One region of the Bacillus sp. MC1252 genome, then DNA from elsewhere that is predicted to be linked to it. Evidence: predicted binding sites of a transcription regulator. Region 1 holds the regulator's gene; the other holds the start of a gene.
The links. Region 1 encodes NrdR, which represses ribonucleotide reductase genes. Its sites were predicted from a motif close to AACACNATATATNGTGTT; they were not measured.
Positions count from the first base shown of each region.

Region 2: nrdI (class Ib ribonucleoside-diphosphate reductase assembly flavoprotein NrdI) is a predicted target of NrdR. The motif match lies at 2,453-2,470, and genes of this name have one in related genera.

Region 1 is NZ_CM166369.1:2,548,090-2,551,809, forward strand. It holds gene dnaI (primosomal protein DnaI) at 1-574, opposite strand, end outside; gene dnaB (replicative helicase loading/DNA remodeling protein DnaB) at 592-2,016, opposite strand; gene nrdR (transcriptional regulator NrdR) at 2,118-2,576, opposite strand; gene ACYH0L_RS13115 (cytosolic protein) at 2,581-2,967, opposite strand; gene speD (adenosylmethionine decarboxylase) at 3,151-3,531, opposite strand.
Region 2 is NZ_CM166369.1:1,679,691-1,683,410, reverse strand. It holds gene nrdE (class 1b ribonucleoside-diphosphate reductase subunit alpha) at 1-2,057, opposite strand, end outside; gene nrdI (class Ib ribonucleoside-diphosphate reductase assembly flavoprotein NrdI) at 2,017-2,409, opposite strand; gene ACYH0L_RS08415 (hypothetical protein) at 2,675-2,887, opposite strand; gene ACYH0L_RS08410 (YmzC family protein) at 2,967-3,293, opposite strand; gene hfq (RNA chaperone Hfq) at 3,455-3,676, opposite strand; gene miaA (tRNA (adenosine(37)-N6)-dimethylallyltransferase MiaA) at 3,702-3,720, opposite strand, start outside.

The DNA of each region.
Region 1 (3,720 bases):
GGAGAGATGGGTATTCTTTTTCCGCTAGCTGCTGCGCAATCGCTGCTAGAATAAACGTTTTGCCTACCCCAAATTTCCCGTGTAAATACAAGCCTTTCCCCTTACCAGTCTCATCATAGCTTTGCAGGAATTGACCTACTTTTTGGATGACCTCTTGTCTTCCTGTGACGTTCAGATCAGCGAACGTCGCTTGAAGAACATTCTGCGGAATGTACATGCTTTTCATGAGCTCTTGCTGTTTTTTCTGTCTATCGAGACGCAGCTTTACTGGACAAGGGGAATATTCAATATCAATACTCTGTCCTTTGATCACAAGCTTCGGATGATACCCATCTAAAATGGCATTTACGTTCTCTTCCTCTAAGCAGTAAGAGCAGCCTTTCGATTGCTGCACATATTCAAAGAGCCGATTCAAGCTGCGATCGATCATGTCTTCTTGTATCTCTTCTTGATGCTCCTTTAAAAAGGCTTTTACACCTTCATCAGCTAACACACTTTCTTTAATCTGATTGTATCTCACGCGAAAATCTACTCGTCCTTTTAGCTGTTCAAATGAACGACCGATCGGTTTCATCTCCATCTCACCTCACATTAATGTGCATTGTATTTTTTCATATTTTTAAACTGATCTAACAGTTTTTCTTTTTCTCGTTCAAGATCCTCTGTAGACAGACTGTCCGCTTGTTCTTTTGCCGGCTGTTCTTTCGTTTCAGTTTCTTTCATCCAGTCAGGCAGTTTCTCCTCGCGGACGACTTTTCCTGATCCATATGGGCTTCGCTGCTTTTTCTGCTGCGCCCACTCAGTCATTTGCCTGTTCTCTTCTTTTGCCATTTTCATGGCCGCCTCAACGGTTTTAATTTTCTTTCTCACCCAATGGGCAGCGATTTTTTGCATATACGTTTTGGACAGCTTCATATCTGTTTTCAGCAGTGTATAGTAGATTAGAACGTTCATGACACCTGGCTCTAGCTGCTGCTCGAGCATGATATCTTCGACAATTCTTAAGTCAGCATACGTTGGCTCAATGCCATCTGCCATATCTTTTAGAAGCTCCCTGGGCGAAATATGATCTAGCTTTTCAATCAATTTGGCATCAGGTGTATCTGCCGATGGCGGCTTTGAGGCATCGTGACGTAAATGTCTTGGCTGTTTTTGATCAATCAGTTTCGGCTGTTCGCCTCTGTATTCAATTTGATACCAGTCTCTTGCTGCTTTTCTTAGCTCTTCTGTTGAGATCATTTGATCCGAACCACAGGCGCCGGCTACAATATTTTGCATTTGCAGCGGGGTGATGCCGTATACAACAGCTAACTTCTTAATCGTCTCTTTCACCTGCCTTGTCAAAGCCTTTCTTGGAATCATCATGTCAGACATGCCCGCTAACAACAGATCAAAATCAAAGGATTCGTCTGAGAGCGGTGCCGGCTGACTGGATCCAACTGTCACATATTCATAGCCCTGATCAAGCGATGATGCCTGATTGATTTCTTCTGTCATCTTGCGTTCGCCTGGCTGCAATACGTGAAAGACTTCTTCAAACGAACGTGAAATGTTCTTCGCTTCTGCAGGAACACCTGGATAAGAAAAATAATCACGAAGCTGCATATATTTTGCTTTTTCTACACGATGGTACAAAAGGACATTCAGCATACCGTCTTGGAAAAACTCATCAGGCCTTAGCGGCGGCACGAGCTCATATGTAAACAGTCTGCCCTCTTCCGTTTCCTGTTCATATGTGCGGAGTAATCCGATCGCTTCAAGTTTTAAACGTTCCTCAAAAATATCATTTAAATTCGTTTGCAGCATGACCATGAGCTGCCGATGAGGTGCGGGCTTTCCCCACATACGATTTTGTTCCAGCTCTCCCCACAGCGTCATGTATAAGCTGAAAGCGGACATGCCAATTAGCGGCTGATATAAAAGAGTGATGAGCTGTCTATCGATGTCACCGAGCAATGAAGCGCTTTTGACGACATACGGATCGACGGCTAGCACTTCCTTCCAATGCTCTGTCATTTGCTGATCCTCCCCCTGAATACGATTGTTTCCATTGTACACTCTTTTTGCGTTTTACGCTTTACGCAGGAAAAAGAGCATGAAGAATCTTCAGCTCTTTTTTAGCGTTCTTTCTTTAATAAATCTTTTAATTCGTCAATAAATACATTGATGTCTTTAAACTGCCGGTAAACCGAAGCAAACCTGACGTAAGACACTTCATCAATTTTCGCCAGCTCGTCCATCACCATTTCACCAACAAGCTCACTTTTTACTTCTGACATGCCTTGATTACGCAATTCTTTTTCGATGTTAAAGCAAACATCTTCCAGCTGTTTTAAAGCGACAGGACGCTTTTCACACGCTTTGATGAGTCCTCTCAGCATCTTTTCCCGGCTGAATTCTTCTCGTATACCTTCTTTTTTCACTACAATAAGCGGTAATTCTTCTAATTTTTCAAACGTCGTAAAGCGATATTGGCAGCTTTCGCACTCTCTTCTACGACGAATGGATTTCCCTTCATCTACTGGTCTTGAATCAAGCACCCTTGTGCCAAGGTGCTGACATGTCGGACATTTCATTTCATCAGCTCCGATCTATTCTTGGAAGTTGTTTGTCTAGTTCTTCATAAAGGGACAAAACGGTCTTTTGACTGTAGCCAAAATCTGTTGGCAGGGCCGTTTCTGTTGTCACGTTAAAATCGACAGCTGTTTCAAAAGGACGAATTGAAATGACAGTCGCCACGAGAAAGGCTTTTTTCGGCATTCGTATGTTTGCGCTGATTTCACCTCGTTCTGCTGAAACAGATGTCACTTGATAGGAATCGTTTCGGGAAAGAAGGGCTTCCACCGCTTGAAAAACTTTTGCATTTGTCGATTTGTAGTAACGGCATTTCAGCTCTGACACCGGATGATGGTCAGATGTTTCCGTATGGTTTGAAATCAATCGTTTGAACTTTTGTCCTAAAGTCATACACATATCCCCTTTACCTTTACGCCTCTTCTTTATTTTATAAAAAAAACCTTTGTTTTCCTAGAACAAAAGTATAGACAAGTTTGGGAATGTTGGATGTTGTATATGAAACAATATAAAAAGGAGCATAACACAAAGGCATTCAATGCTTTTGGCCAGCTCCCATTGCAATCTTTTTTATGTTTACAGTGCTTTGGCTTGTGCCTGTTTCACTTGTACAGGTCCCATGCCTCGAGGAATTTCGATGTTCTCTCTTGTTTCAGCACCTAGTTCATCTCCGATATGATCTGCTGCGATATTCGGATCTAGGTCGCCGCAAGTATAGACATCTATGCTCGCATAACCATGTTCAGGAAAGCTGTGAATTGTCAGATGAGATTCAGAAATAATGACAACTCCACTTACTCCTTGAGGTGCAAATTTGTGAAAAGCAACCTCTCTTACCTCAGCTCCTGATTTCAAAGCTGCATTTACAAACGTTTTTTCAATAAAATCCATGTCGTTCAGTTTATCACAGTCGCATCCCCATAGCTCGGAGATAACGTGACGTCCGATTGTTTCCATCATGGACCCCCCTTAAACAAGAATGAAAGAGTGAAGTTCTAAGCAGCCGGACCGGACATATACCACGGGGGAAAGTTAGTCCTAAGAGGTCCTAACCCTTTAAGTATACCCGAATGAGTCTGCGAACAAGAAGTTCACGAAAAATAGTATACTTTGTTTAGACCCATTTTGCAAGCTGTGTTTTTAGTG
Region 2 (3,720 bases), 870 kb from region 1:
CTTGCATAATAAAGTGTCTTAATGCCTTTATGGTGTGCATAAAGATCAATGCGGTTTAAGTCACGCGTTGTCATCGTATCTTTTAGGAATAATGTAAAGCTGATTCCTTGATCGACGTGCTGCTGAATCGTTGCGATCATATCGACCACTTTAAACATGTCCATATCGTACGCTTCTTTATAGAAGAACCAGTTTTGCGCTGAAAGACCTGGCATTGGGTAATATGTTTTGCTGTTGCCATATGTTCTTTCTTCGATACGTTCCATAATTGGCATAACAGATGCTGTTGCCGATTGAACATAAGAAATCGAACCTGTTGGTGCAATACATAATCTATAGCTATGGTACATCCCATTTTCCGCTACAAATTCTTTAAGTGCTGCCCAGTCTTCTTTTGTTGGAATGTGCATGCCTTCAAATAGTGCTGCCGCTTTTTCTGTTTTTGGTGTGAAATCATTCTCCACGTATTTATTAAAGTACTCACCAGTTGCATAGCCAGAACCCTCATAACGGTGGAATGTTTCTCCTTTTTCTTTTGCAAGCTCACTTGAGCGTTTAATCGAGTAATAGTTCACCATCATAAAGAACGTATTAGCGAAATCTCTTGCTTCTTCACTTTCATATGCCATTTGATTTTGAGCTAAATACCCGTGAAGGTTCATTGCGCCAAGCCCAATTGATTTCATTGCTTTGTTTGCTTTTCTAACAGCCGGTGCATTGCGAATATCCGTTGTTTCAGATACAAGCGTTAACGAGTCTGTTGCAAGCTTGACTGTTTTTTCAATTGATTTGTTTTTCATGACATTCATGATATTTAATGAACCAAGGTTACAAGAAATATCCAGACCGATCTCATCTTCTTGATCATAGTCCGTGTAAGAAGATACCTCTGAAGCCTGAAGCACTTCTGAGCAAAGGTTTGAGAATTTCACACGTGAAATATGGTTCAGCGCATGCTCTCTATTCACATTATCTTGGAACATGATATATGGATAGCCTGATTCTGAGCGCAGAACAGCCAATTTTTCAAGAAGTTTTCTCGGATTGACTTTTTCTTTTTTGACTTTCGGGTTTTCCACAAGCTCGTCATACATTTCTTCCATGTCCATCTCATCAAGATGCTGTCCATATTCTTTATAGACTGTGTGCGGATAGAAAGTGTAAGCTGTTTTATCTTCTCTTGCAAGCTCGATAAATTTGTCTGGGATGACAACACCAATGGAAAGTGTTTTCACACGAACATCTTCATCAGCAGAGATTTTTTTCGTATCTAAGAAATCATTGATATCTCTGTGGAAAATATTGAGGTAGGCACTGCCTGACCCCTGTCTTTGTCCCATTTGATCTGCATACCTGAATGCATTATCAAGAAGCTTCATCACGCCTACGACACCTTTTGTCGCGTTTTCTACATCTTTGATTGCTTCGCCTTTCGCACGAAGTTTTGACAGGTTCAAACTGACGCCGCCGCCTAGTTTCGAAAGCTGCATGGAAATATCAATCGCTCTTGAAATATCGTTTAAAGAGTCATTCACTTCAAGCAAGAAGCAGCTCACAAGCTCACCGCGTCTTTTACGTCCAGCGTTTAAGAATGTTGGAGTACTTGGCTGATATTCTTGGTTGATCATTAGTTCTACAAACTCAAGTGCTTTTTCTTTGTCTCCGCCCGCGAAGAAAAGAGCCACAACTGAAATGCGGTCTTCATAGCGTTCAAGGATTTTCTTTTTATCATTTGTTTTCAGTGCATAATCATTGTAAAACTTAAACGCACTCATAAATGATGGGAATCTAAATTTTTTGGCATATGCAGCTTCAAATACTTCTTTAATATCTGCCATGCTGTATTGCCTTAAAAATTCTTCCTCATAGTAGTCGTTTTCTATTAAGTAATCAATCTTCTCTTCTAAGTTGTGAAAGAAGACCGTGTTTTGATTAATATAATCTACGAAATAACTATGTACAGCTTCTTTGTCCTTATCGAACTGAAACTTTCCTTCTTTTTGAATCATAATCTCGTTATTTAATTGTATCCACTTTGGAACCTGATTTTGTGACAATTCTTTCTACCTCCTGTGTAAACAATTCAACATCCCTTTTTGTTCCGCTTAGTTCAAAGGTGTGCAAAATAGGAACTTGATATTGTTTAGAAATCGTATCGGCGCTTTTTGCAAAATTATCTCCCCACACTTTGTTGCCACTCACCGCTACACCTAGTAAAAGGTGAGCATTTTTCTCTAAAAAGGACTGAGTGGTACTAGGGACTTGTCCAAATCCTGTCGTAAAGGTGACGAGAATAAACGGCGTATCCAAAAACTCTTCTCCAGTCAATTTTTGTTTGTCTGTAAAAGGGGTCTTGTCCAAAAAGCGTTGAACATTTCCTGTTTTTGAATCAAATACGATTTGAATCAATTCCATCACGACCTAGTTTTTAGTATTGTTGATCATTTCGTTATTCACTATATATAGTATACTATGTTTTTTTAAAACACAACATATAGATGTTCGAAACGAAAAAAATCAACCAACCCGGCCGAACATTCATAGCCGAACTCGTACGTTCAAATAAATAGAGCAGAGCAGGATCTAAAAATAGACTGCCCTACTCCCTATTCAACTGAAACCGAAATCTATCATAACACGAAAAAAAATCGCTTAGTAGACTAGACTTTTTGTTTTATTTTTTGTAGGCATCGCACTGTAAATCTTCTGACACTTCTGTTATTTCCACTTCAACACCTAATTCTTTTAGCACCGCTTCAAGCGCAGAAACGATTGAAGCTTCTCTCACTAATTCTTTCCCATTTACAGAAACACTTGTTCCATATTCGAAACAGGAGTCGTCTTCACAAGTTTGTTCCCAGTGATTAATTTTAATTTTGTGTGACATGAACTCATCCTTTTCTGTCTAGATGTCTGATGCATGATTATAGTGTAGCGACTTCACATACATTTGTAAATTGACGTGCTTACTCTTCATCAAGCCCATCATCATATTCTTCGTCCCATTCATCTATGTATTCCGTTTTAACGAGGGTCAGCTCCCCTTCTTTTTCATCAAACCGGTACACATGTACTTCATCATCCTTAACAACAGCAAAGTGATTATTTTTTAGCGCAACAGCTGATTGTAAAAGGCCTTCTATATTTCCATTATCATTTTGATAAGAATGGTTATGCCAGCTTTCCTGTCTCGTTTCAATGTTTGAAATGGCACACGATCCAAATAAGACAACGATTCCAATCAAAAGGAGTATCACTCTAATCCTTCTTAATTCAAGTTCTGCATTTTCCATATAAATCCCCTCACCTTTTTAAAAGTCCAATAAGGAATCATACGCAAAATGGACAGAAAAGTTTCACGGCATACAAAATAGCCCCTCTGCACTGACAAAAAACGTAGCGGGTTCCGGCCGGTTTATTCGCAGATGCATGGGGCTATTAGATACAAATTGTCCTATTCTAATTCTAGATTTACATTTTTTTGAGGTGCAAATGTAGAAATGGCGTGTTTATAAATAAGCTGCTGCTTCCCTTCTGTCTCAAGCAGCACTGTAAAATTGTCAAATCCTTTCACTTGACCGCGAAGCTGAAAGCCATTCAGTAAAAATACGGTGACAAATGTATTGTCTTTGCGGATCTGATTCAAAAATTGGTCCTGAATATTAATCGGTTTCATGTTTCGTCCTCCTTGATTCTGATAACTACAGTTTCGCTTTAAGT